One region of the Alishewanella sp. HH-ZS genome, then DNA from elsewhere that is predicted to be linked to it. Evidence: predicted binding sites of a transcription regulator. Region 1 holds the regulator's gene; each other region holds the start of a gene.

Region 1 (8,035 bases):
GATATTATGATTGCCATTTCAAACTCCGGCGAAACAGCGGAAGTCTTGACCATAGTACCGGTGATCAAACGCCTGGGTATTCCGCTGATTGCGATGACCGGTAAACCTGACTCTACTCTGGCACAAGTTGCCGATGTGCATATCTGTGTCGCTGTAGCACAGGAAGCCTGCCCACTGGGTTTAGCACCAACCGCCAGCACTACCGCTACCCTTGCTATGGGTGATGCCATTGCCGTCGCGGTGCTGGATGCCAGAGGCTTTTCTGCTGATGATTTCGCGCTGTCACACCCCGGTGGAAGTCTCGGCCGCAAGCTGTTGCTGCGCCTGTCAGATATTATGCATCAGGGCGAGCAGGTCCCTATCGTTGCCCGGCAAGCCAGTATTAAAGACGCCTTACTGGAGATATCAAAGAAAGGCCTGGGGATGACCACTATCGTCAATCCCGATGGCAGTTTGGCCGGTATTTTCACGGATGGTGATTTGCGACGTATTCTGGACCAACGCCTGGATATCCATACCGTAGCCATTGAACAGGTTATGACGGCGAATTGCATTACTGCCAAAGCCGATATGTTAGCGGCAGAAGCACTGAACATTATGCAGCAAAAGAAGATTAACGGCTTGATCGTAGTCGATGAGCAGCGCCAGCCGGTGGGCGCCTTAAATATGCATGATTTATTAAAAGCCGGGGTGCTATAAATGGAGCTGTATCAGCAACTTTATCAACCACTCAGTGACCAGCAAGCAAACCTGGCCCGTCAAATCCGCCTATTAATATGTGATGTAGACGGCGTATTCTCGGATGGTCGGATCTATCTTGGCAACGCCGGCGAAGAGTTAAAAGCGTTTCACACCCGCGATGGCTATGGCATCAAAGCATTGCGCCAGGCCGGTATTGAGGTGGCGGTCATCACCGGCCGGCGTTCCGCTATTGTAGAGCAGCGCATGAAGGCACTGACTGTAAAGCACATCTATCAGGGCCAGGAAAATAAAATGGCCGCCTTTGCGGAAATTCTGGCGCTGTTGCAACTTCAGCCAGATCAGGTTGCCTATATAGGTGATGATCTGGCCGACTGGCAGGTAATGCAGCACTGTGGCCTGGCTGTCGCTGTGCGGGATGCCCATCCCTATCTGCAACAACAGGCGCACCTTTGCACCAGTTTACCCGGTGGCTATGGCGCGGTGCGGGAACTGTGTGATTTGTTACTGATTGCACAGCAGCGCTTTCTGCAATTTGATGGTAGCAGCACATGAGAAAGTTTTTCGTATTAAGTGTCACCGCCCTGGTACTGCTTGCGGCCTACTTATGGTTTGCGCCGCAAGGCGGCGATACCGATCGCCAGGCCGACCGCGAATTCCTGCCCGATTATATTGCGGAAAACCTGACCTTGCGTGTTTATGACCAGCAGGGCTATATTGCGGATCATCTGCAAGCCAAACGGCTGGAACATTTTGAGCAACTGGGTTTTACGCAGTTTGAATTGCCGCGCTACACCCTGTTTAACGATGAACATCAAGCCGCTTGGGAAATCAGCAGTCAGCAAGGTATTTGGTTTCCGGAAGATAAAATTATTCTGGAACAGCAAGTCCTGCTCAGAAATTTGCTGCCTGGCGAGTTTATTGAACAGGTTGAAACAGCCTCATTACAAATGCTGTTGCCAGAAAAAACGCTGCAAACGCATGAGCGGGTGCGGCTTAGCGGACCAGGCTTTTATATTCTGGGCATCGGCCTGCAGGCCGACCTCACGGCACAACATTTAGTGCTGCAAAAACATCTGGAAACGGTATACGCCAATGAAAACTAAGTTATTAATCGCTGCAGTATTTTTTAGTTCGCAAGCTCTGGCAGCGACGAAGCCAGATCATACTTTGCCGATTGCGATTAACGCAGATAATACTGAGGCGTCCATTCGCGATAATATCGCGGTTTACGTCAACAATGTCGAAGTCACCCAAGGCTCCTTGCTAATCAAAGCCGATAAGCTGGAGATCAATGCCAGTGCCGGTAAAGGTAATGAGGTGTTTATTTTTACCGGTCGTCCGGCTACCTATTCCCAGTTACTGGAAGGCGACCGGCCGGTAACAGCCCAAGCGAATGAGATCCGCTACGATTTGGCCAGCCGGACCCTGACGCTGACTGCGGATGCCGAGCTTACCCAAAGCGGTTCTCTGGTGCGTGGTGATGTGATTCGTTATAACATCGAGTTACAACAGTTAACGGCCGGCAGTGAACAAAACCGGCGGGTAACCACCATTTTCACGCCAGAAACCAAGGAAAATCAATGAAGTTAGTGGTTTCACATCTGGCCAAAAGCTATAAAGGCCGGCAGGTGGTAAAAGATGTCAGTCTGGAAGTCAAAGCAGGTCAGATCGTTGGCTTGTTGGGACCCAATGGTGCCGGCAAAACCACCACTTTTTATATGATTGTTGGTCTGGTGCCATCCGATAAAGGTCAGATCACGTTAAACGAGCAAGATATCACCTTCGCCCCTATTCATCAGCGGGCCCGGGCGGGTATTGGTTATTTACCGCAGGAAAGTTCGATTTTCCGCAAATTGACGGTATACGACAATTTGCTGGCAATTCTGGAAACCCGAAAGGAACTTAACCGCCAGCAAAGGGAAGAAATCGCCGATGACCTGCTGGAAGAATTTCATATTGGCCATATTAAAAATAGCCTTGGTATGGCGCTGTCCGGTGGTGAGCGGCGGCGGGTAGAGATCGCACGCGCTCTGGCCGCAGATCCTGCTTTTATTTTGCTGGATGAACCCTTTGCCGGCGTGGACCCGATTTCGGTGCTGGATATTAAAAAAATTATTCAGCACCTATGCCAGCGCGGCATCGGGGTACTGATCACTGACCATAATGTGCGGGAAACCCTCGATGTCTGCGAAATAGCCTATATTGTCAGTCATGGTGAATTAATTGCCGCCGGCTCGCCGCAGGATGTGTTAGCGAATCAACAGGTCCGCGATGTATACCTGGGTGAGCAATTCAGGCTATAGTAGGGCAATCAGCGTCAAGTCCTCCACCCGCTGACACGGAAGGCGCAATCAGGCGGCACAGACCGCAGCCACTTCCAGGATGGAGGGGATATACTCAGGAGAGAATCAGACTTACATGAAGCCGTCTTTACAACTTCGCCTTGGCCAACAGCTAACAATGACGCCGCAGCTGCAGCAAGCGATCCGCTTATTGCAGCTTTCCACCATTGAGCTGCAGCAGGAAATTCAGGAAGCGCTGGATGCCAACCCCTTGCTTGAGCCCGACGACGACTTCGAACCGGGCACGCCCGAGACCGACCTGAGCCTGTCGAATATCAACCGTGAAGAAAGCAGCGGGTCAACGTCTGACAGTGAAGACTACCAGGCTGGTAATGACGATTATCCGGAATTTAATGACGTTAGTGAGCGCGATACCAGCGAGGCAATGGCCGAGCAGAATATCCAGGAGGACTTACCACTGGACAATAACTGGGACGATTTAGTCAGTGCCGCCCCGGTCAGCAATGGCGCCCTGCCAGACGAGGATCTGGTATATCAGGGCGAAACCACTGAAACCTTGCAGGATTATTTGCGTTGGCAAATGGACCTTACCCCTTTTTCTGAGACAGACCGCGCCATTGCCGAAGTCATTATTGAAGCCGTCGATGAAGCCGGTTTACTGACCATAGATGTGGAAGATATCTTAGCCTCACTGCAGCTGCCGGATGTCGAAGCCGATGAAGTCGAGGCTGTATTAAAACGGATCCAATTGTTTGACCCTGTCGGTGTGGCGGCCCGCTCAGTGAAAGAGTGCTTGCTGATCCAGCTACGGCAGTTTGATCCTGCCACCCCCTATTTAAATGATGCAAAACAAATAATCAGCGAATATACCGACTTTTTAGCTAACCGGGACTTTCGTTCTTTGATGCGGGTGACTAAACTCAAAGAAGATGAGTTAAAAGAAGTGATGCGCCTGATCCACAGCCTGAACCCGCGCCCCGGCGCCGATGTGATCAGGCAGGAACAGCAATATGTGATTCCTGATGTAGTGGTTACCAAGGTTAAAGGTCGTTGGCAGGTGGAGCTGAATCCGGATGCCATGCCCAAAGTGAAAATCAACCAGCAGTATGCTGCGCTGTCCAGAACGGTCAGAAGCAGTACCGACAGCCAGTTTATCCGCTCACATCTGCAGGAGGCGAAATGGTTTTTGAAAAGTCTGGAAAGCCGCAACGAAACCTTGCTAAAGGTCGCCAACTGTATCGTGCAACAGCAACAAGCCTTTTTTGAGCATGGCGAAGAGGCCATGAAACCCATGGTATTAAATGATGTGGCAGAAATGGTAAGTATGCATGAGTCAACAATTTCCCGGGTTACTACCCAAAAGTATATGCATACGCCGCGCGGAATTTTTGAACTTAAATTCTTCTTCTCCAGTCATGTTAGTACAGAGAGTGGTGGTGAATGTTCATCTACCGCCATCCGTGCCTTTATTAAGAAATTGGTGGCAGCAGAGAACCCGGCTAAGCCACTGAGTGACAGTAAGATGGCAGAAATCTTATCCGAACAGGGGATCAATGTCGCAAGGCGTACCATCGCCAAGTACCGTGAATCGCTGTTTATTGCGCCATCTAATCAACGAAAGACCTTGCTGTAAGTGTCTTAACAAGAAGGAAGAGTCTATGCAAATCAACTTAACTGGCCGTCATGTAGAAATTACCGACTCTCTGAGAGAATATGTAGACAGTAAATTTTCCAAGCTGGAGCGTCATTTCGAGAATATCAATAACGTGCATGTTATTCTGAACGTGGAAAAACTGAAGCAAATCGCTGAAGCCAAAGTACATTTGAACGGCGGTGAAGTTTTTGCTGTGTCAGAGGATGAAAATATGTATGCTGCAATTGACCAGTTAATTGATAAACTGGACCGGCAAGTGATTAAACACAAAGAAAAGTTGTCGCGACACTAACCATGATAAATTTAAGCGCTATGCTGGAGAAGAACTGCACCAAGAGTGCAGTTCTTTTTAACAGCAAAAAACGGATCCTCGAATATATTGCCGAGCTGGCTCATCAACAGCTGCCAGAGATGTCTGAGTACAGCATTCTGGAAGCCCTGATGACCCGGGAAAAGCTGGGTTCAACCGGTATTGGTGGTGGTATTGCCATTCCCCATGGCAAGCTCGACTGCGTCACCTCACCGATCCTGATATTTGTGGTAAGCCAGGATCCGATCCCCTTTGACGCTATCGATAACCAGGGCGTCGATATTTTTTGTGCCATCCTGATCCCGAAAGATCAGTGTCAGGCTCACTTAACTACACTTTCTGGTATTGCAAAACTGCTGACCCAAAAAGATCTGACCAAAAAGATCCGACATGCCAGTTCTGATCAGGAGCTGTATCAGTTATTAATGGACTATAGCCAACAAACGGGTGAAAAATGAAACTGCTGGTAGTCAGTGGCCGCTCAGGTTCAGGAAAATCGGTGGCGCTGAGAGTAATGGAAGATTTGGGCTACTACTGCGTCGACAATATTCCGGTTAATTTATTACCGACTCTCGCTAATGCGGTGATGGGTCAGTATGAGCGGGTTGCCGTCAGTATTGACGTACGTAATCTGCCGAATGAACCGGAAGAGCTGGCGGAGATCCTGTCTTACCTGCCGCGTAAGCTGGAACTGACTATCCTGTATCTGGATGCGGACCACACTACCCTGATTAAACGCTTTAGCGAAACCCGGCGTTTACATCCGCTATCTCACCAGGCGATGTCACTGGATGAAGCGATCTCCCGCGAACAGCAACTGTTAGATCCTATTGCCAGCCGCGCCGATCTCTATATTGATACCACTGACCTTAACGTACACCAACTGGCAGAAGTATTGCGTGAACGGATCCTTGGCCAGAAAACCGGTCGCCTGGTGATCCTGTTTGAGTCCTTTGGCTTTAAATATGGCATTCCCAAGGATGCCGACTTTGTGTTTGATGCCCGTTTTCTGCCCAATCCGCACTGGGAACCAGAGTTAAAGCCCCTGACGGGTCTGGATCAGCCAGTAAAGGACTATCTGGCGGCAGAAGCCATAGTAGGTAAATATATCTGGCAAATTAACAGCTTTATCAGCAGTTGGTTACCGCATCTGGAGCGTAATAGCCGCAGCTACCTGACAATCGCTATCGGTTGCACCGGTGGCCAACACCGTTCGGTTTATATCGCGGAAAGTCTGGCGGAAAGCTATCGCAGTCAACGTGATGATGTGCAAATCCGGCACCGGGAGTTAAAACGTCATCATGGCCGCTAAACTCAGTCAACAGGTTACCATCATCAATCAGCTGGGGTTACATGCCAGGGCTGCCACTAAGTTGGTACAACTGTGCCAGAAATTTTCGGCTAAGGTTGAACTGGTGCAGGATGACGGTAAAACGGCCGATGCCGGTAGTGTGCTGGCACTGCTGATGCTGGCCAGTAGCAAGGGCAAAACCCTGACTGTTACCACTGAAGGGCCTGATGCTGCAGCAGCGCTAGAGGCGATAGTGGCGTTAATAGACGCCGGCTTTGACGAGCTCTGAACCGGCGATTTCGGCCGGTTTTTCTTTATTCCCCCCCCTAAATCTGCTATCTTTACTGCCTTGTTCAGTTTTTTTAATTGAAAATTAGTAGCTTGAACTACTCTTAAACAGCAATCCGCGCCACGCTGGGGTGCGTATCAACCGCAATTTCAGGCTATCTAAACAGGAGTAGCTTATGTTATATGTGGTCCTCTCGATCTTTTTGCTCGCCTGTATCGCGCCACATCTGTATCGACTGCTCGGTAAACATACTGGTCTGGTGCTAGCGTTGTTACCCGCTACGCTATTTATCTATTTCGCCAGCCAACTCAGTGCCGTCAGTCAGGGGCAGCCGCTGCTGCAAAGCTGGCCATGGTTTCCGGGGCTGGGTATTCAGCTCAGCTTTATGCTGGATGGCTTGTCGTTACTCTTTGCCTTACTGATCACCGGTATCGGCACCTTTATCCTCTGCTATGCCGGCCAATATCTGCAAGGGCATCCGGCACTGGGGCGCTTTTTTTTATTCTTGCTCAGCTTTATGGGCGCCATGCTCGGCCTGGTATTATCCGATAATCTGATCACCTTATTTGTGTTCTGGGAACTGACCACCGTCAGCTCCTTTATGCTGATCGGCTTTAATCACGAAGATAGCGAGTCACGCCAAAAAGCCCATCAGGGGTTGATGGTAACAGTGCTGGGTGGTTTGGCGCTGATGACAGGGCTGATTATGCTGGGTATGGCCGCGGGCAGCTATCAACTGAGTGATGTGCTGCAACAGGATTTGACCGGTCACAGCCTCTATCTACCGATGCTGATCCTGATCCTGCTGGGAGCCTTTACCAAATCAGCGCAAACACCTTTTCATTTCTGGCTACCGAATGCGATGGCAGCTCCAACACCGGTAAGTGCTTACTTACACTCTGCAACTATGGTAAAGGCCGGGGTTTATCTGCTGGCGCGCCTGCAACCCAGCCTGGGAGGCAGTGAAGTCTGGTTGCTGACCTTAAGTGCAGTGGGAGCACTCACTATGCTGACCGGTATTTTCCTGGCCAGCCGCGCCACCGGCATCAAAAAAGTGTTGGCCTATTCCACTGTGATGGCGCTGGGTACCCTCACCATGTTACTGGGGTTAGGTACCGAAAAGGCGGCGCTGGCCGCAGTCACCTTCTTATTGGCGCATGCGCTCTATAAAGGGGCACTGTTTATGATTGCTGGTATTCTCGACCATGAAGCCGGCATTAAGGACTTTGAGAAAGCATCCGGCTTACGTAAGCTGATGCCGCGCACTACCCTGGTTGCGGTAGTGGCGGCTCTGTCTCTGGCCGGAGTGATCCCGCTATTTGGTTTTGTCGGTAAAGAGCTGCTGCTGGAGGCAGTGTTAAGCGGCTCGCAGTGGCAGTTGGGACTGACCGCCGCTACGGTACTGGCGAATATCTTTGTGGTGCTGGTTGCTGCGCTGTTGGCGATTAAACCCTGGTTTGGTCAGGCGTTACCGACACCTAAGCCG
Region 2 (8,035 bases), on a different contig from region 1:
AGCCATTATTGACGAAGTGGCAGCGAAAACTAACTTAGCCGCAGGTTCGGATGAGCAGAAGTTGGGGCATTTCTTTAACAGCTTTATGGATGAAGCGACGATTGAACAGCGTGGTTTAACGCCACTACAACCGCAGCTTGAGGCAATTAAGGGTCTGACTGATAAAGGCCAGTTACCTGCGCTGTTCGCGCGTTTGCAACGCGATGGCATTGCCATTCCATTTAGCTGGTTTGTTAATAACGATGCGAAAAACTCTACCCAGTATGCGGTGTATTTAAATCAGGGCGGCCTGGGGTTACCGGATCGCGATTACTACTTTAAAGATGATGAAGCCTCACTGAAAATTATCAGTGAATATAAAGCCTATCTGCAGGATATGTTTGCGCTGGCTGGCCATAGCGATGCGGCTGCCGCGGCAGAGCGGGTGTATCAGCTGGAAAAAGCGCTGGCAGAACATCACTGGACTCGTCTCGATAGCCGTAATGCCGATAAGACCTACAATAAACTCAGCAGTACAGAGCTGAATAATAGCCTGGGCGCTTTTGATTGGGCAGCCTATGCTGAGGGCGTAAAACTGGCTCAGGTCAGCGATATTATTGTGCGTCAGCCAAGTTACTTTGCTGGTTTAGGCCAGGTGATTGCCGGTAGCGATCTACAAAGCTGGCAGGATTACCTGACCATTAAAACGGTTAACAGCTACGCCGATAAGCTGAGCAGTGCCTTTGCTGATCGTCGTTTTGCGTTCTATGGCACTACCCTAAGCGGTATCCAGGAGCAACAACCGCGCTGGAAGCGCGCTGTCGATGCTGCCGATCAGGTACTGGGTGAGCTGACTGGTAAGCTGTATGTCGAGCGTCATTTCAGCCCTGCCGCCAAAGCACGGATGGAAGAGTTGGTCGCTAACCTGATTAAAGCCTATGAGGTGTCGATCAAAGAACTGGAGTGGATGAGCGAAGACACCAAGGTGGCGGCGTTGGAAAAACTGAGCAAGTTTACGCCGAAAATTGGTTATCCGAACAAGTGGAAAGATTACTCTGCGCTGGAGATCAAAGCCGACGATTTAGTGGGTAACTTTGTCCGTGCCAGTCACTGGGGCTATGATGAGATGGTCAGCAAGCTGGGCAAACCAATCGATAAAGACGAATGGTTTATGACGCCGCAAACGGTCAATGCCTACTATAACCCGGTAAACAACGAAATCGTGTTTCCGGCCGCGATTTTACAGCCACCGTTCTTTAATATGGCGGCCGATGATGCGGTAAACTACGGTGGTATCGGTGCAGTAATTGGCCATGAGATCGGCCATGGCTTTGACGATCAGGGCGCTAAATACGATGGTGACGGTAACCTGCGTAACTGGTGGACCGAGCAAGATAAGGCTCAGTTCCAGGCCCGCGGTGCCAAGCTGATTGGTCAGTACAATCGCTTTGAGCCGCTGCCAGGCGTTAATGTAAACGGCGCTGTGGCACTGGGTGAGAATATCGGTGATCTCGGCGGGATGACGGTAGCCCTGAAAGCCTATCAGTTATCACTAAATGGTCAGCAAGCACCGGTGATGGATGGTTTTACCGGTGAACAACGCTTCTTTATCAGCTGGGCCCAAATCTGGCGCACCAAGTTCCGCGAAGAAGCGCTGCGTCGCCAGCTTAGCACTGGCCCGCACTCGCCAGCCCATTATCGGGTCATTGGTGTGCTGCCCAATATGCCGGAGTTTTATACCGCCTTTGATATTAAAGAAGGTGATGCGATGTATTTACCGGTCGAGCAGCGCGTTAAGATCTGGTAATCCATAGCACGCTGTCACTATAATCAAGCCGTGGTTACCTTGCTTGGAAATCGCAAGGTGCCACGGCTTTTTGCTGCCTTGGTCAGACCACTATAAATTAAAATTACCTGCCTGACGCTTTGTATTCAGCAAATTTATAACCATTATAAGTGTGTGTGCATTAGTGTTAATATGCTTTTGCTCTGATCTTTCTTATAATTGAGCCCATTCATTCACCGGAATGACGTTGCAGTGACCAGACTGCAAGCAACGACCAAGAGGACATAACTGTGTTACAAGAATATCGTGAACACGTGGCGGAACGCGCCGCCCAGGGTATCCCGGCTAAGCCCTTAAATGCTGAGCAAGTTGCTGCCTTAGTTGAATTATTAAAGAACCCGCCAAAAGGCGAGGAAGAGGTTATATTAGATCTGCTGGTCAACCGGGTACCGCCTGGTGTAGACGAAGCCGCTTATGTTAAAGCCGGTTTCCTGGCGGCAGTCGCCAAAGGCGAAGCGAAGAGCCCGTTAATCAGCGCCGAGCGCGCCGTTGAGCTGTTAGGCACCATGATGGGTGGTTACAATATTGAGCCACTGATCAGCCTGCTGGACGATGCCAAGCTGGCGCCAGTTGCCGCCAAGGCGCTGTCACACACCTTACTGATTTTTGATGCTTTCCACGATATCACTGAGAAAGCCGAAGCCGGTAATCAGTACGCCAAGCAAGTACTGCAAAGCTGGGCTGACGCCGAATGGTTTGAAGCCAAGCCAGAGCTGGCGCAGAAAATTACTGTTACCGTATTTAAAGTCGCCGGTGAAACCAACACTGACGATTTATCACCTGCACCGGATGCCTGGTCACGTCCTGACATCCCGCTGCATGCGTTAGCCATGCTGAAAAACAGCCGTGAAGGTATCGAGCCGGATCAGCCTGGTACTGTTGGCCCGATCAAGCAGTTGGAACAGCTGAAACAAAAAGGTTTCCCACTGGCTTATGTCGGTGACGTAGTCGGTACCGGTTCATCACGTAAATCAGCGACTAACTCAGTGCTGTGGTTTATGGGCGACGATATTCCATACGTACCGAACAAGCGCGGTGGCGGCTTTGTGTTAGGCGGTAAAATTGCGCCGATTTTCTTCAATACCATGGAAGACTCAGGTGCACTGCCAATTGAGGTTGATGTCAGCAAGCTCGAGATGGGCGATGTGATCGACATTCTGCCGTACGAAGGCAAAATCGTGCGTCATGGCAGTGGCGAAGTGCTGGCTGAATTCAGCCTGGCAACTGACGTATTAATTGATGAAGTGCGTGCCGGTGGCCGTATTCCACTGATTATCGGCCGTGGTTTAACTGACCGTGCCCGTGAGTTCTTAGGTTTAGCGGCCTCTGACAAATTCCGTCGTCCACAAGCCAAAGCTGATACTGGCAAAGGCTTTACGCTGGCGCAGAAAATGGTCGGTAAAGCTTGCGGCGTGAAAGGTGTACGTCCGGGTACTTACTGTGAGCCGAAGATGACTACCGTAGGTTCGCAAGACACCACTGGCCCTATGACCCGTGACGAGTTAAAAGACTTAGCCTGTTTAGGTTTCTCTGCCGATCTGACGATGCAGTCGTTCTGTCACACTGCCGCTTATCCGAAGCCGGTTGACGTGGATACGCATCATACTCTGCCAGACTTTATTATGAACCGTGGCGGTGTCTCACTGCGTCCGGGCGATGGTATTATCCACAGCTGGTTAAACCGCATGTTGCTGCCAGATACTGTGGGTACCGGTGGTGACTCTCACACCCGTTTCCCGATTGGTATTTCGTTCCCGGCAGGTTCAGGTTTAGTGGCGTTCGCCGCAGCGACTGGTGTAATGCCACTGGATATGCCAGAGTCGGTACTGGTGCGCTTTAAAGGTGAAATGCAGCCTGGTATTACACTGCGCGACTTAGTGCATGCCATTCCTTATGTTGCCATTCAGAAAGGCTTGCTGACTGTTGATAAAAAAGGCAAGAAGAACATCTTCTCTGGCCGCATTCTGGAAATCGAAGGTTTACCGAATCTGACCGTAGAGCAGGCGTTTGAATTATCTGATGCCTCTGCGGAGCGTTCAGCAGCCGGTTGTACCATCAAGCTGTCAAAAGAGTCGATTGCCGAATATCTGGAATCGAATATCGTGATGCTGAAGTGGATGATCGCTGAAGGTTACGGTGATGTGCGCACTATCGAGCGCCGTATCAATGCGATGCAGGCCTGGCTGAAAGATCCACAGCTGATGGAAGCCGATGCCGATGCGGAATACACTGAAGTGATCGAAATCGATCTGGCCGACATTAAAGAGCCAGTGCTGTGTGCGCCAAATGATCCGGACGATGCCCGTTTACTGTCTGAAGTTGCCGGCGACAAGATTGATGAAGTGTTTATCGGTTCTTGTATGACTAACATTGGTCACTTCCGTGCTGCCGGTAAGTTACTGGATAAGTTCAAAGGTCAGTTACCAACCCGGTTATGGATCGCGCCACCGACTAAGATGGACCAGGCCCAGCTGACCGAAGAAGGTTACTACGGTATTTACGGCAAAGTGGGTGCCCGCACCGAGATGCCAGGCTGTTCACTTTGTATGGGTAACCAGGCGCGGGTGGCTGAGAAGTCAACGGTAGTGTCTACTTCTACCCGTAACTTCCCGAACCGTTTAGGTCAGGGTGCTAACGTGTATCTGGCGTCAGCGGAGCTGGCTGCGGTATCTTCAATTATCGGAAGATTACCGACAGTGGCAGAATATATGGAATATGCGAAGCAAATCGATGCCACGGCAGCCGATACCTATCGCTACCTGAACTTCCATAAGATGCCGCAGTACACCAAAAAAGCGGATAATGTGATTATCCAGCAAGCGGTGTAAGCACTTAGTAACGACTAACAACGCCTGCCTTATGCAGGCGTTGTTGTTTTTACCGCCGTAATAAAGCAAACAGTTGGCAAAGATGGAATACGACTTTATCTATGATCGCGACAGCCGGCGTTACCGGTTAAAGCTGGCGACCGAGCAAGCCGCCCTACAGCAGTTTTTGCTGGATGAGTTTGCTCACCGGGCCAGTGCTTACCAGCCGCTGCTAAGCCAGCTGCAGACACTAAAGCCTTATCAGGACTGGCAGTATCAGGGGCGTGAATTTAGCTTACTGGTGCAGCAGCAGGAAGTGTGGGTTTGCCATAATAGTTTGTTGGCAACGGAGAGTAGCGCGTTGGCCAGACAAGCGCTGCCGGAGGAGCTTGACGACGATTTACAGCTGGATGAAAGCGGGCTTAGTAGCGAATGCGGGCTGGCAGACTTGCTGCTGTTGCTGCAAGCCTGGCAGGAATTTCTGCCGGAATAATCTGATACATAACGTCATGCCGATATGATGCTTTTCGGGTCGCCGGCGCGGATACTGGCTTGCACTCAGGCGGGGAGAAACGCACTAAACTGGTGCGTTTTTTTTCGCCAACTGTAAGCTGCCAAGCCTAAGTCTGTGTTTTATATCAAATAAAAATCTTGGCACAAGGTTTTCTTATCTTTTTAAGCGAACAGCATAATTAGTCGATAAGGAAAACCATCATGAAGCTTGTATGTGCCATCATCAAGCCGTTCAAACTGGATGATGTCCGGGAAGCGATTGCGGACATTGGGGTAGAAGGTTTAACGGTTACCGAAGTAAAGGGTTTTGGCCGCCAGAAAGGCCACACCGAGCTCTATCGCGGAGCCGAGTATCAGGTTGATTTCCTGCCGAAAGTAAAATTGGAAATTGCGACCCAGGACGATCAGGTAGAACGCTTACTGGAAGCGATCCAGAAAGCGGCTTATACCGGCCGCATTGGTGACGGCAAGATCTTTGTCTACGACCTGGAGCAGGCGGTGCGGATCCGTACCGGCGAAACTGACGCTGAAGCGATTTAAGGAGCCTTGCCATGCAAGAACAAATTTATCATTTACAGTTTGCGATGGACACCTTCTACTTCCTGATGTGTGGGGTGTTAGTGATGTGGATGGCGGCGGGCTTTTCGATGCTGGAAGCCGGTTTGGTGCGGGCCAAGAACACCACAGAAATTCTGACCAAGAATATCGCGCTCTACTCGATTGCCTGCATAATGTATTTAATCTGTGGTTACTACTTTATGTACGATGGCGGTATTTTCCTGCAAGGTATTGCTGAAATTGACGTTGATGCCACTTTAGCCTCCTTTGCAGAACAGAATGATTTTACCGGTGACGCCGTCTATTCCGGTGCGTCAGACTTCTTCTTCCAGGTCGTTTTCGTGGCAACAGCGATGTCGATTGTCTCTGGTGCTGTAGCGGAGCGGATGAAGTTGTGGGCCTTTTTAGCCTTTGCCGTGGTAATGACCGGCTTTATCTATCCAATCCAAGGTGGCTGGACCTGGGGCGGTAAAGAAGTGTTTGGCTTGTATAACTTAGGCGATCTGGGTTTCTCGGACTTTGCCGGCTCAGGCATAGTGCATATGGCTGGTGCCGCTGCAGCGTTAGCCGGGGTGTTATTGTTAGGCGCCCGCAAAGGCAAATATGGTAAAGACGGTAAAGTCAATGCGATCCCGGGTGCCAATATGCCGCTGGCAGCTTTGGGTACTTTGATCCTGTGGATGGGCTGGTTTGGCTTTAACGGCGGCTCGGTATTAAAGCTGGGTGATATTGCCAATGCGCATAGTGTCGCTGTGGTGTTTCTGAATACCAACGCTGCCGCCGCTTCAGGCGTGGTCGCCGCCCTGATTACCTCGGTGATCCTGTTCCGTAAAGCTGATCTTACCATGGCGCTAAACGGTGCCTTAGCCGGTCTGGTTGCTATTACCGCAGAACCTGCTACACCAACACCGCTGCAAGCATCACTGTTTGGCGCTATTGCCGGTGTGTTAGTGGTCGCCTCTATCCTTGCGCTGGATAAAATTAAAATCGATGATCCGGTCGGTGCGATTTCAGTGCACGGCGTAGTGGGCTTATATGGTTTGTTATTAGTGCCTATTACCAATGGTGATAGCAGCTTTAGCGGCCAGATCATTGGTGCCCTGACCATCTTCGGCTGGGTATTTGCCACCAGTTTACTGGTGTGGTTTGTCCTGAAATTAGTAATCGGCATCCGGGTTAGTGAAGAAGCCGAATACGAGGGTGTCGACAGCTCAGAGTGTGGTATCGAAGCCTATCCTGAATTTGTCGCCTCGGTAAAGTAAGCAGCCCGCAGCGTGCAGGTGGCACGTTGCGGGAGCCTGTGGGCGAAACCCTGTTAGCACCGCTAACCGGCAATCCCCACTAAACCTGAACCACCTAAACACGTCTATCCTTGTCCTTTGTCTGAATTTGACGCCCCGTGGTGAAAGCTGCGGGGTTTTTTTATCTGTCAGCGGAACTGTTGCGCCAGGCACGGGTGTGCAAAGGCAGGCGAAAACGAAACGGCCAGAAAGGTATCTGGTATTAGCTGAAAAAAATACTAGCGTATATTTGGGTTTAAAAAGCTGGAGCGAAACAAGCTGGGGCGAAAAAAGTGAGGTCGTAGAAAGGAAGCGGGCCGCAAACTGCGCGGCCACTGATTCCTGATGTGAATTAGTCTCGACTTAATCTGACACATCTACTTGAAAAGATGAGAGTTACCAGTTTTGATATGGGTGTCGAATCCGTAATCAAAAACAAAAGGTAACTCTCATGCTGCATACTAACAATCCGATAATTAAACACAAGGCTGGGCTGCTGAATTTAGCTCAGGAGCTTAATAACGTATCAAAAGCCTGCAAGGTTATGGGCGTGTCACGTGACACGTTTTACCGCTATCAGGAGCTTGTCGCTGAAGGTGGTGTCGATGCTCTTATCGATAAAAGCCGTAGAGCACCAAACCTCAAAAACCGTGTGGATGAAACCATAGAAAAGGCGGTTATTGATTATGCTATCGAGTATCCTGCTCATGGCCAGCACCGCACCAGTAATGAGCTGCGTAAACAAGGCGTGTTTGTCTCTGGCAGCGGTGTTCGTTCTATCTGGCTACGACACGATCTGGAGAACTTTAAGAAGCGTTTGAAGGCGCTGGAAGCCAAGGTTGCCGATGAAGGTATACTCCTGACAGATGCGCAAATTGCCGCCCTTGAGAAGAAAAAACACGACGATGAAGCCTGTGGTGAGATTGAGACTGCCCATCCTGGCTACCTGGGGTCACAAGATACGTTTTACGTTGGCAACCTGAAGGGTGTTGGCCGGATTTACCAGCAAACTTACGTCGATACCTACTGTAAAGTCGCGCATTGTAAGCTGT
Region 3 (8,035 bases), on a different contig from region 1:
CCTGACACCAGGGACTGATGCTGAAGGCAAGTAGCAGGATGCCGCTGCGGATAAAATTTTCGTACTTTTTCATATGGTTTGGCTATGCTTTACGAATAAAGGGTTATAACATGCCTTAAGTTAGACAGCGCCGTACTTTTGACTACGACGTTACCACGATATGCAAATACCAAGCCGTTTGGCTGCCTAAGGAGAGCTTGATGTCCAGTATTCTCGATTCCGTTAACCAACGTACGCAGCTGGTTGGGCAGAACCGCCTGGAGTTATTGCTCTTTAAGCTCAATGGTCGCCAGCGCTACGGTATTAATGTGTTTAAAGTGCGGGAAGTTTTGCAATGTCCAAAGCTTACGGCTATGCCGAAGCGAAATCCTTTTGTGCGTGGTATTGCTCATATTCGCGGGCAAACGATTTCCGTGATTGATTTAAGCCTGGCAACCGGTGGTAAGGCAATCGCCGATTTATCGACCGCCTTTATTATCATTTCCGAGTACAACCGCTCGGTACAGGGGTTTCTGGTCAGTGGGGTAGAGCGTATTGTTAATACGAATTGGGAATCGATTATGCCACCACCCAAGGGTACCAGTGGCAAGCAAAGTTACCTGACCGCGGTGACCGAAATTGATAAAGAGTTAGTTGAGATCCTAGACGTTGAAAAAATCCTCGAAGAGATTTCCCCTTCGCCGACGATGATTCATGATGAGGCTGTTACCCAAAGTATTACTACTGATCTGGGAGGGCGGGTGATTTTAATCGCCGATGATTCTGCAGTCGCCCGTAATCAGGTAAAACGGTCATTAGAACCACTGGGTGTCAGAATGCATTTGGTCAATAACGGTCGCGAGGCGCTGACTTATTTACAGCAGCAGGCGAAAGAGTGTCAGGAGTCAATTACTGAAAAAGTTGGCTTGTTGATCTCTGATATTGAGATGCCGGAAATGGACGGCTACACCCTGACTGCAGAAGTGAAAGCTGACCCTAAACTGCGCCGTCTGCACGTTATTCTGCACACCTCGCTAAGTGGCGTTTTTAATCAGCAGATGGTTCAAAAAGTGGGGGCTGAAGACTTTATCGCCAAGTTTAACCCAGACGAGCTCGCGCAATCGGTACAGAAGTGGTTACATGTAGATTAAAAGCTGAGGACGTTGCGTGACAGATAAACAATTACAGGAATCTGAATACCGGCAATTCCGGGATTTTCTGGAGCAACAGTGTGGCATCGTATTGGGTGATAATAAGCAATATCTGGTGAAAAGCCGTTTAGCACCATTGATGCAACGTTTCAGCATTAGCACCCTCTCTGAATTGCTCAACAAAACTATGAACCCGTTTGAACGGCAGTTGCGTTCGGCTGTTATTGACGCTATGACCACTAATGAGACTTTGTGGTTTCGAGATACCTATCCTTATGAGTTGTTAAAGAGCCAAATTTTTCCGGAGCTGGAAAAAACTTGCCGCAGTGTCAAAATTTGGTCAGCAGCCAGTTCTTCCGGTCAGGAGCCGTATTCTATTTCCATGACTGTGCTGGAATACCAGCAAGGCCGGCCCAATGCCTTTCCTGCCGGGGTAAGTATTTTAGGCACGGATATTTCTAACACTATGTTAGAACACTGCCAGCGTGCCGAATATGATGGCTTGGCTTTAGCTCGTGGTTTATCACCGGAGCGGCGTAGCCGTTTTTTTGAAGACAGCGGCAAAGGTATGATGCGGATCAAGGAGCAAGTGAAAAAAAACGTCAGTTTCCGGCACCTTAACCTGCTCGATAGCTACACCTTACTGGGCAAGTTCGACATTATATTTTGTCGCAACGTGCTGATTTATTTCTCTCCTGAAGTTAAAGCGAAAATTATTCGCCAGTTTTCGCAGGCACTAAACAGCCGTGGTCACTTAATCCTTGGTGCTTCAGAATCCTTGTCCAGCCTGAACGAGGATTTTGAAATGTTACGTTGTAATCCTGGCATTATCTACCGCAAAAAAACCTGACCTTTCAATTTGGCCTGCTTTTTGCTTCCTCATGTTTAACGTGTAACAAGAGGTGGCAAGAAAATGGCTATCAGCTTTGACAAAGCCTTTGGCATGCACCCGGATGCATTATTAACCCGGGATCGGCGTGCACAGGTGCTTTCAGAAAATATCGCTAATGCAGATACGCCGGGCTATAAGGCTAAAGATCTGGATTTCCAGCAGGCACTTAACAACGCGCAGTCGCGACAGAGCCGTCCGGTGAGTCGCACGCACGAAGGGCATTTTGCCATCTCTACCCAAAGCCGGCAGGAAGTAAAATTTCGTAACCCGGATCAACCGGATACCGGCGATGGTAATAGTGTGGACGTGCATCATGAGCGGAATGCGATGATGCAGAATGCTATTCAGTATCAAACCAGCTTGCAGTTTTTAAACAGCAGAATCAGTGGCCTGAAAAAGGCTATCACAGGTACGGGACAATAATCATGAGCTTATTTAAAGTTTTCGATATTGCCAGTTCCGGTATGACTGCGCAGTCAGTACGGATGAATACCACGGCCAGCAATATGGCAAATGCCAATAGTGTCAGTAGCAGTATTGATCAGGTTTATAAAGGCCGGCATCCGGTCTTTGCTGCGGAGCTGTCGGAGGCCAGGCGGCAACAAGATGCCGGTAGCGGCGTAAAAGTGCTGGGTATCGTCGAGTCTGACGCGCCACCGGTGATGGAGTATGCGCCTAATCATCCGCTGGCGGACGAAAATGGCTTTGTCTACAAGCCGAACGTTAACATCATGGAAGAAATGGCGAATATGATTTCCGCTTCCCGCTCCTATGAAACGAACGTCCAGACGGCAGACGCCGCCAAGCAAATGCTCATGCGCACCCTGCGTTTAGGGCAGTCTGGTTAAGGAGTAATGGATGAACAGCGTAAGTAACAATTCAGCACTGAATAACCTGTACTGGGAAGAAAAACCTAAAGTACAGGACCGTAATAATGGCGCATTAACTCAGGCGGATTTCTTTGCACTGCTAACGCAGCAACTGGCTTATCAGGATCCAACCAAACCGGTTGAGAATGATCAGATGATTGCGCAAATGACCAACTTTACTACTGCCGATGGGATAGGAAAGTTAAACGAGAACTTTTCTAATTTGGCACAGAGTATGACGTCTAATCAGGCACTGCAAGCGTCGTCTCTGGTGGGACGTTCAGTGTTGACGCAATCTAACCAAATCGTGTTTACCGGTGATAGCCTGGCACGTGGCGTTATTGATTTAGAGCGGCCCGCCAGCTCGCTAAGAGTAATGGTAGAGAATGAGAAAGGCGAGCTGATCCAAAGTTTTAGCGTAGAGAACCCTAAGATGGGCCGTAACAGCTTTATCTGGGATGGCACCTATTTACCTTCGGGCGAAAGTAGCGCTGATCGGATTGACGGAGAGTTGTCAGAGCGGGTCAGAGCCGGCACTTACAGGCTAAAAGTCGAAGCCAGTTACAGTGACGGTACCCGCGCCAGTATTCCGGCGAATGTCTACACGCCGGTCGGTAGTGTCAGTATGAACACTAATGGTAAAGGCATCATGCTGAATCTACTGGGACTTGGTGCGGTGAAACTGGGTGATGTGTTAGAAGTATCTTACGGTTAAGCGAGGTTTGTTATGAGTTTTAATATTGCACTAAGCGGCCTGGCTGCCGCACAAAAAGATCTGGATGTTACAGCGAACAATATTGCCAACGTAAATACCACGGGCTTTAAGGAATCTCGTGCCGAGTTCGCTGATGTTTATGCCACTTCTATTTTTGCTTCCGGGCGCACCAAGGTTGGTGACGGTGTAACGACAGCTGTCGTTGCGCAGCAGTTTAACCAGGGCGCTCTGCAGTTTACTAACAATTCACTGGATCTGGCGATCACCGGCGAAGGCTTTTTTGCGACGACGCCAGATCGTGTATCCCGGGATATGACCTATAGCCGGGCAGGGGCCTTTAAGCTAAATAAAGATAACTTTATTGTTGATAATAAAGGTAACTTTCTCCAGGGGTTTTCGGTCGATCCAGTAACAGGTGAAAATCAATCGGTAAGCCTTAGTACAACAGCGCCGATTTCGATCCCGACTTCAGCCGGAGCGCCAAGAGCGACCAACAATATTTTCCTGAGTATGAATGTTGACTCCCGGGAAATAGCTAAAGATCCGCTGGTGCCCTTTAACGCCACTGACCGCTCTACCTATAACCATTCGACGTCGGTAACTGTTTATGACAGTCTGGGTGAAGCTCATACGGTAACGACTTACTTCAGAAAAACACCAACCACACCACCAGCGAATGCCGAGTGGGAAACTTTTGTGGTGTGGGATGGTATTACGGCAACTCCGTTCCAAGGGGATAACGTTGTTTTTGACTCCAGCGGTAATTTTGTCACGCCACCAGTGCCGACCATAACGTTACCTGCGGCACAGTTGAATGATCCTTTGCTCGGTTATCTGACCAACGGCGCACAATTTGCCGCTGATGTTGTGGTCAATTTCCGGGATGCGTCTGGCGTGCGACTGCCTACACAGTATGCTGCAGCTTTCGATGTCACCAACCTGAGTCAGGACGGCACGACTGTTGGTTTCCTGACCGGGGTGGATATCGATGCCTTTGGCCGGGTACTGGCCAGTTACAGTAACGGTGACTCGTCCTACCTGGCGCAAGTAACGCTGGTGCGTTTTGCTAATGTGCAGGGCTTAAAGCAGGTTGGTAATACATCATGGAAGCAGTCTATCACCTCGGGTGAACCCATTGCCGGACAGGCGAATATTGGCACCTTCGGCGCCGTGAATGCCTCCGCGCTGGAGCAGTCGAACGTTAACCTGACGACTGAGCTTGTTGATCTGATTACGGCGCAGCGTAACTTCCAGGCTAACTCGAGGGCGTTGGAAGTGAACAGCCAGTTGCAGCAGAATATCCTGCAGATCCGGTAAGTTTCTAGTCGCCAGGGTATCAGATACCCGTCAAGCAACACCCCGGCATCGTGCCGGGGTGTTTTTTTCACTCTCCCTATTTTTGTCAGCCTGGCTTGTTCTGTTTCCAGTTGGCACTGTTATTGCTTGTGTTAGTGCAATAAATATCACATTAACCCCTCGACAGTTGCTATACGGAGTCTGTTATGGATCGTTTGCTCTATATCGCCATGAGCGGTGCCAAAGAAAATATGCATGGCATCAGTGTCAGGGCCAATAATCTGGCGAATACCGGGACCGTTGGCTTTAAAGCTGATTTTGAACAAGCCCGATCAATGCAGGCTTTTGGCGCCGGCTTGCCGACCCGGGTGTTTTCGATGACCGAGCGGCCTGGTCAAAACTTTGACAGCGGCGCCCTGATTATTACCGAGCGCGAGCTGGATATCGCGATCCAGGGTGATGGCTGGTTTGCGGTACAGGACAAAAACGGTAACGAAGCCTACACCCGTGCCGGTAACTTGCAGTTAACTCCCGACGGTATGCTACGCACCGCCAATGGTCATCCGGTGTTAGGTGAGGATGGTCCTATTCTGCTGCCCTTACCCCTTGCCAAAATGGAAATTGGTCAGGATGGTACGGTAAGTGCCAGAGTCCAGGGTGCACCGGCCAATGTGTTGGAAATAGTGGGCCGGATCAAGCTGGTTGACACCGAATACCGGGCGGTAGAAAAGGGCAACGATGGCCTATTCCGGCGTAAGGATGGCGAGTTAGCACAAGAGAGTGCCGCAGTAACTTTACTGCACGGTGCCTATGAGGGCAGCAATGTTAATGCGGTATCCGAAATGACCACCATGATCAGTTTGCAGCGCCAATTTGAACTGCAAGTGAAAATGATGAAAAAAGCGGAACAGATGGACCAGCAGCAGAATCAGCTACTGCGGATCATCGGCTAATTATTTTTCACAACGGCCGCTATTACAGCTGCCGTTGCCGTTAACAGGGTTTAGGCCCGGGAGGTACAAATGCATCCGGCTTTGTGGATCAGTAAAACCGGTCTCGACGCAAAACAGCGCGATATCTCGGTTATTTCTAATAACCTGGCGAATGCCAGTACTGTCGGCTTTAAGAAAAGCCGGGCGATTTTTGAAGATTTGTTGTATCAGAATATTAATCAGCCCGGCGGACGCTCGTCGCAAAACTCTGAGCTGCCAAATGGCTTAATGATTGGCGCCGGTACCAAGGTAGTGGCGACTCAAAAGAGTTTTACCCAGGGTAATATGATTACCACGGAAAACAGCCTGGACTTGATGATCCAGGGCCATGGTTTTTTTGAGGTACTGATGCCGGATGGCACCATTTCGTATAGCCGTAATGGTCAGTTTACCGTTGACGGAGACGGCAATATGGTGACCTCCGGTGCCGGTTATCAGGTACAGCCGAACATTGTGATCCCACCGGATGCGACCGCCATCATGGTATCGCAGGACGGTGAGGTGTCTGTGCGGTTGGCCGGCCAGGTAGAAAACGCTGTCTTGGGACAGTTGACGGTGACCAACTTTATTAACCCGGCAGGCTTAGAGCCGATTGGCCAGAACCTGTTTAAGGAAACCCCGGCCAGCGGAGATCCGGTGCAGGGTATTCCGGGCCTGGAAGGGCTTGGTATCATTGTGCAAGGCGCGTTGGAAACCTCCAACGTCAATGTCACGGAAGAGCTGGTGAGCTTGATTGAAAGTCAGCGGGTGTACGAGATGAACTCGAAAGTCATTTCTACCGTCGACCAGATGCTTGGTTTTGTGATTCAGCAATTATAACGGGGGCTAAGATGCGTAACGTTGCTTACTTGATAGGGCTCAGTTTTCTGTTATTGCTAACCGGGTGTGCGGCAACACAGGAAGCCAAACCTGATGATCCTTTTTTTGCGCCCTTGCCACCTGAGCCAGCGCCGCGGCCGGTGCTGCGTAATGGTTCGCTGTTTACGCAAAGTCATTCGAATAGTCTGTATACCGATAATCGTGCGCGGCATGAAGGCGATATTATTACCGTAGTGCTGCGCGAGCGCACCCAGGCTTCAAAGAATGCCAAGACCGAGAGTAAAAAAGACAGTAACGTCGCCTTTGAGCCGATCAATATCGCGGGTCGCAATGCCTCAATCGGTGGTAACGTGTTGCAGTTTGGTTCCAGTAGTAATCAGGATTTTAAAGGCGATGCCAAAGCGAATCAAAGTAACAGCCTGGTAGGGGATATCTCGGTCAATGTGTTGCAGGTGCTGGCCAATGGTAATCTGGTGATCCGCGGCGAAAAGTGGTTAACCTTAAATACCGGCAAAGAGTACATCCGGCTGACCGGTGTGATCCGGCCACAGGACGTCGATGTGAATAATACGGTTGAGTCCACCAAGATCGCTAATGCCCGCATTGAATACAGTGGCACGGGCGCGCATCATCATGGCCAGTCTCCCGGTTGGTTAAGTCGGTTTTTCAATGGCCCGCTGTGGCCGTTTTAGGAGCAGCACATGCGTAGTGCTAATGTTGTCACTGTCTGTTTGTTGCTGCTAGCCAGCTGTTTGCCGCTGGCGGCACAGAGTGCCCGGATCAAAGATGTCGCCGATATCGAAGGCGTGCGTTCAAACCAACTGGTGGGATACGGACTGGTAGTGGGGTTGCCCGGCACCGGTGAGCAAAGCCCCTTTACTGAACAAAGTTTTCGTACCATGTTGGCAAACTTTGGCATTAATTTGCCGGCCGGTGGCCGCACGCAAATCAAGAACGTGGCTGCCGTTGCGGTTCACGCCGAATTACCACCCTTTGCCAAACCAGGACAGAGTATTGATATTACCGTTTCGTCCGTGGGCAGTGCCAAGAGCTTACGTGGCGGCACCTTGCTGCAAACCTTTTTAACCGGCCTGGACGGCAATGTCTATGCGGTAGCACAGGGTAGTCTGATTGTCAGCGGCCTGGGGGCTGAAGGGCTGGACGGTTCACGCATCGTCGTTAATACCCCGACAGTCGGGCGTATTCCGAATGGTGCCGTGGTCGAGCGCGAAGTAGAGTCGCCCTTTGGCAATGGCGATTTTATTACCTTTAATCTGAAACGCCCCGATTTTACTACCGCTAAGCGGCTGGCTGAGACCATT

Evidence for each region. The regulator sigma-54, encoded in region 1, starts transcription at its own class of promoters, with help from an activator protein. The targets are predictions, from matches to a motif close to GTTGGCACGNNNNTNGNNT.
Region 2: glnK (P-II family nitrogen regulator) is a predicted target of sigma-54. The motif match lies at 5,283-5,301, and genes of this name have one in related genera.
Region 3: flgF (flagellar basal-body rod protein FlgF) is a predicted target of sigma-54. The motif match lies at 5,033-5,051, and genes of this name have one in related genera.

What each region holds. Positions count from the first base shown of each region.
Region 1 is NZ_LZEJ01000014.1:38,884-46,918, reverse strand. It holds gene A9165_RS07525 (KpsF/GutQ family sugar-phosphate isomerase) at 1-699, shown strand, start outside; gene kdsC (3-deoxy-manno-octulosonate-8-phosphatase KdsC) at 700-1,254, shown strand; gene lptC (LPS export ABC transporter periplasmic protein LptC) at 1,251-1,805, shown strand; gene lptA (lipopolysaccharide transport periplasmic protein LptA) at 1,795-2,286, shown strand; gene lptB (LPS export ABC transporter ATP-binding protein) at 2,283-3,005, shown strand; gene A9165_RS07500 (RNA polymerase factor sigma-54) at 3,121-4,638, shown strand; gene hpf (ribosome hibernation promoting factor) at 4,664-4,951, shown strand; gene ptsN (PTS IIA-like nitrogen regulatory protein PtsN) at 4,954-5,427, shown strand; gene rapZ (RNase adapter RapZ) at 5,424-6,281, shown strand; gene A9165_RS07480 (HPr family phosphocarrier protein) at 6,271-6,549, shown strand; gene A9165_RS07475 (proton-conducting transporter membrane subunit) at 6,725-8,035, shown strand, end outside.
Region 2 is NZ_LZEJ01000002.1:496-8,530, reverse strand. It holds gene A9165_RS01235 (M13 family metallopeptidase) at 1-1,786, shown strand, start outside; gene acnB (bifunctional aconitate hydratase 2/2-methylisocitrate dehydratase) at 2,056-4,653, shown strand; gene A9165_RS01225 (YacL family protein) at 4,736-5,125, shown strand; gene glnK (P-II family nitrogen regulator) at 5,347-5,685, shown strand; gene A9165_RS01215 (ammonium transporter) at 5,697-6,965, shown strand; gene A9165_RS01210 (IS481 family transposase) at 7,435-8,035, shown strand, end outside.
Region 3 is NZ_LZEJ01000004.1:94,504-102,538, reverse strand. It holds gene flgA (flagellar basal body P-ring formation chaperone FlgA) at 1-73, opposite strand, end outside; gene A9165_RS02885 (chemotaxis protein CheV) at 201-1,130, shown strand; gene A9165_RS02880 (protein-glutamate O-methyltransferase CheR) at 1,147-1,980, shown strand; gene flgB (flagellar basal body rod protein FlgB) at 2,044-2,445, shown strand; gene flgC (flagellar basal body rod protein FlgC) at 2,448-2,870, shown strand; gene A9165_RS02865 (flagellar hook assembly protein FlgD) at 2,881-3,606, shown strand; gene flgE (flagellar hook protein FlgE) at 3,619-4,923, shown strand; gene flgF (flagellar basal-body rod protein FlgF) at 5,109-5,855, shown strand; gene flgG (flagellar basal-body rod protein FlgG) at 5,925-6,713, shown strand; gene flgH (flagellar basal body L-ring protein FlgH) at 6,725-7,405, shown strand; gene A9165_RS02840 (flagellar basal body P-ring protein FlgI) at 7,415-8,035, shown strand, end outside.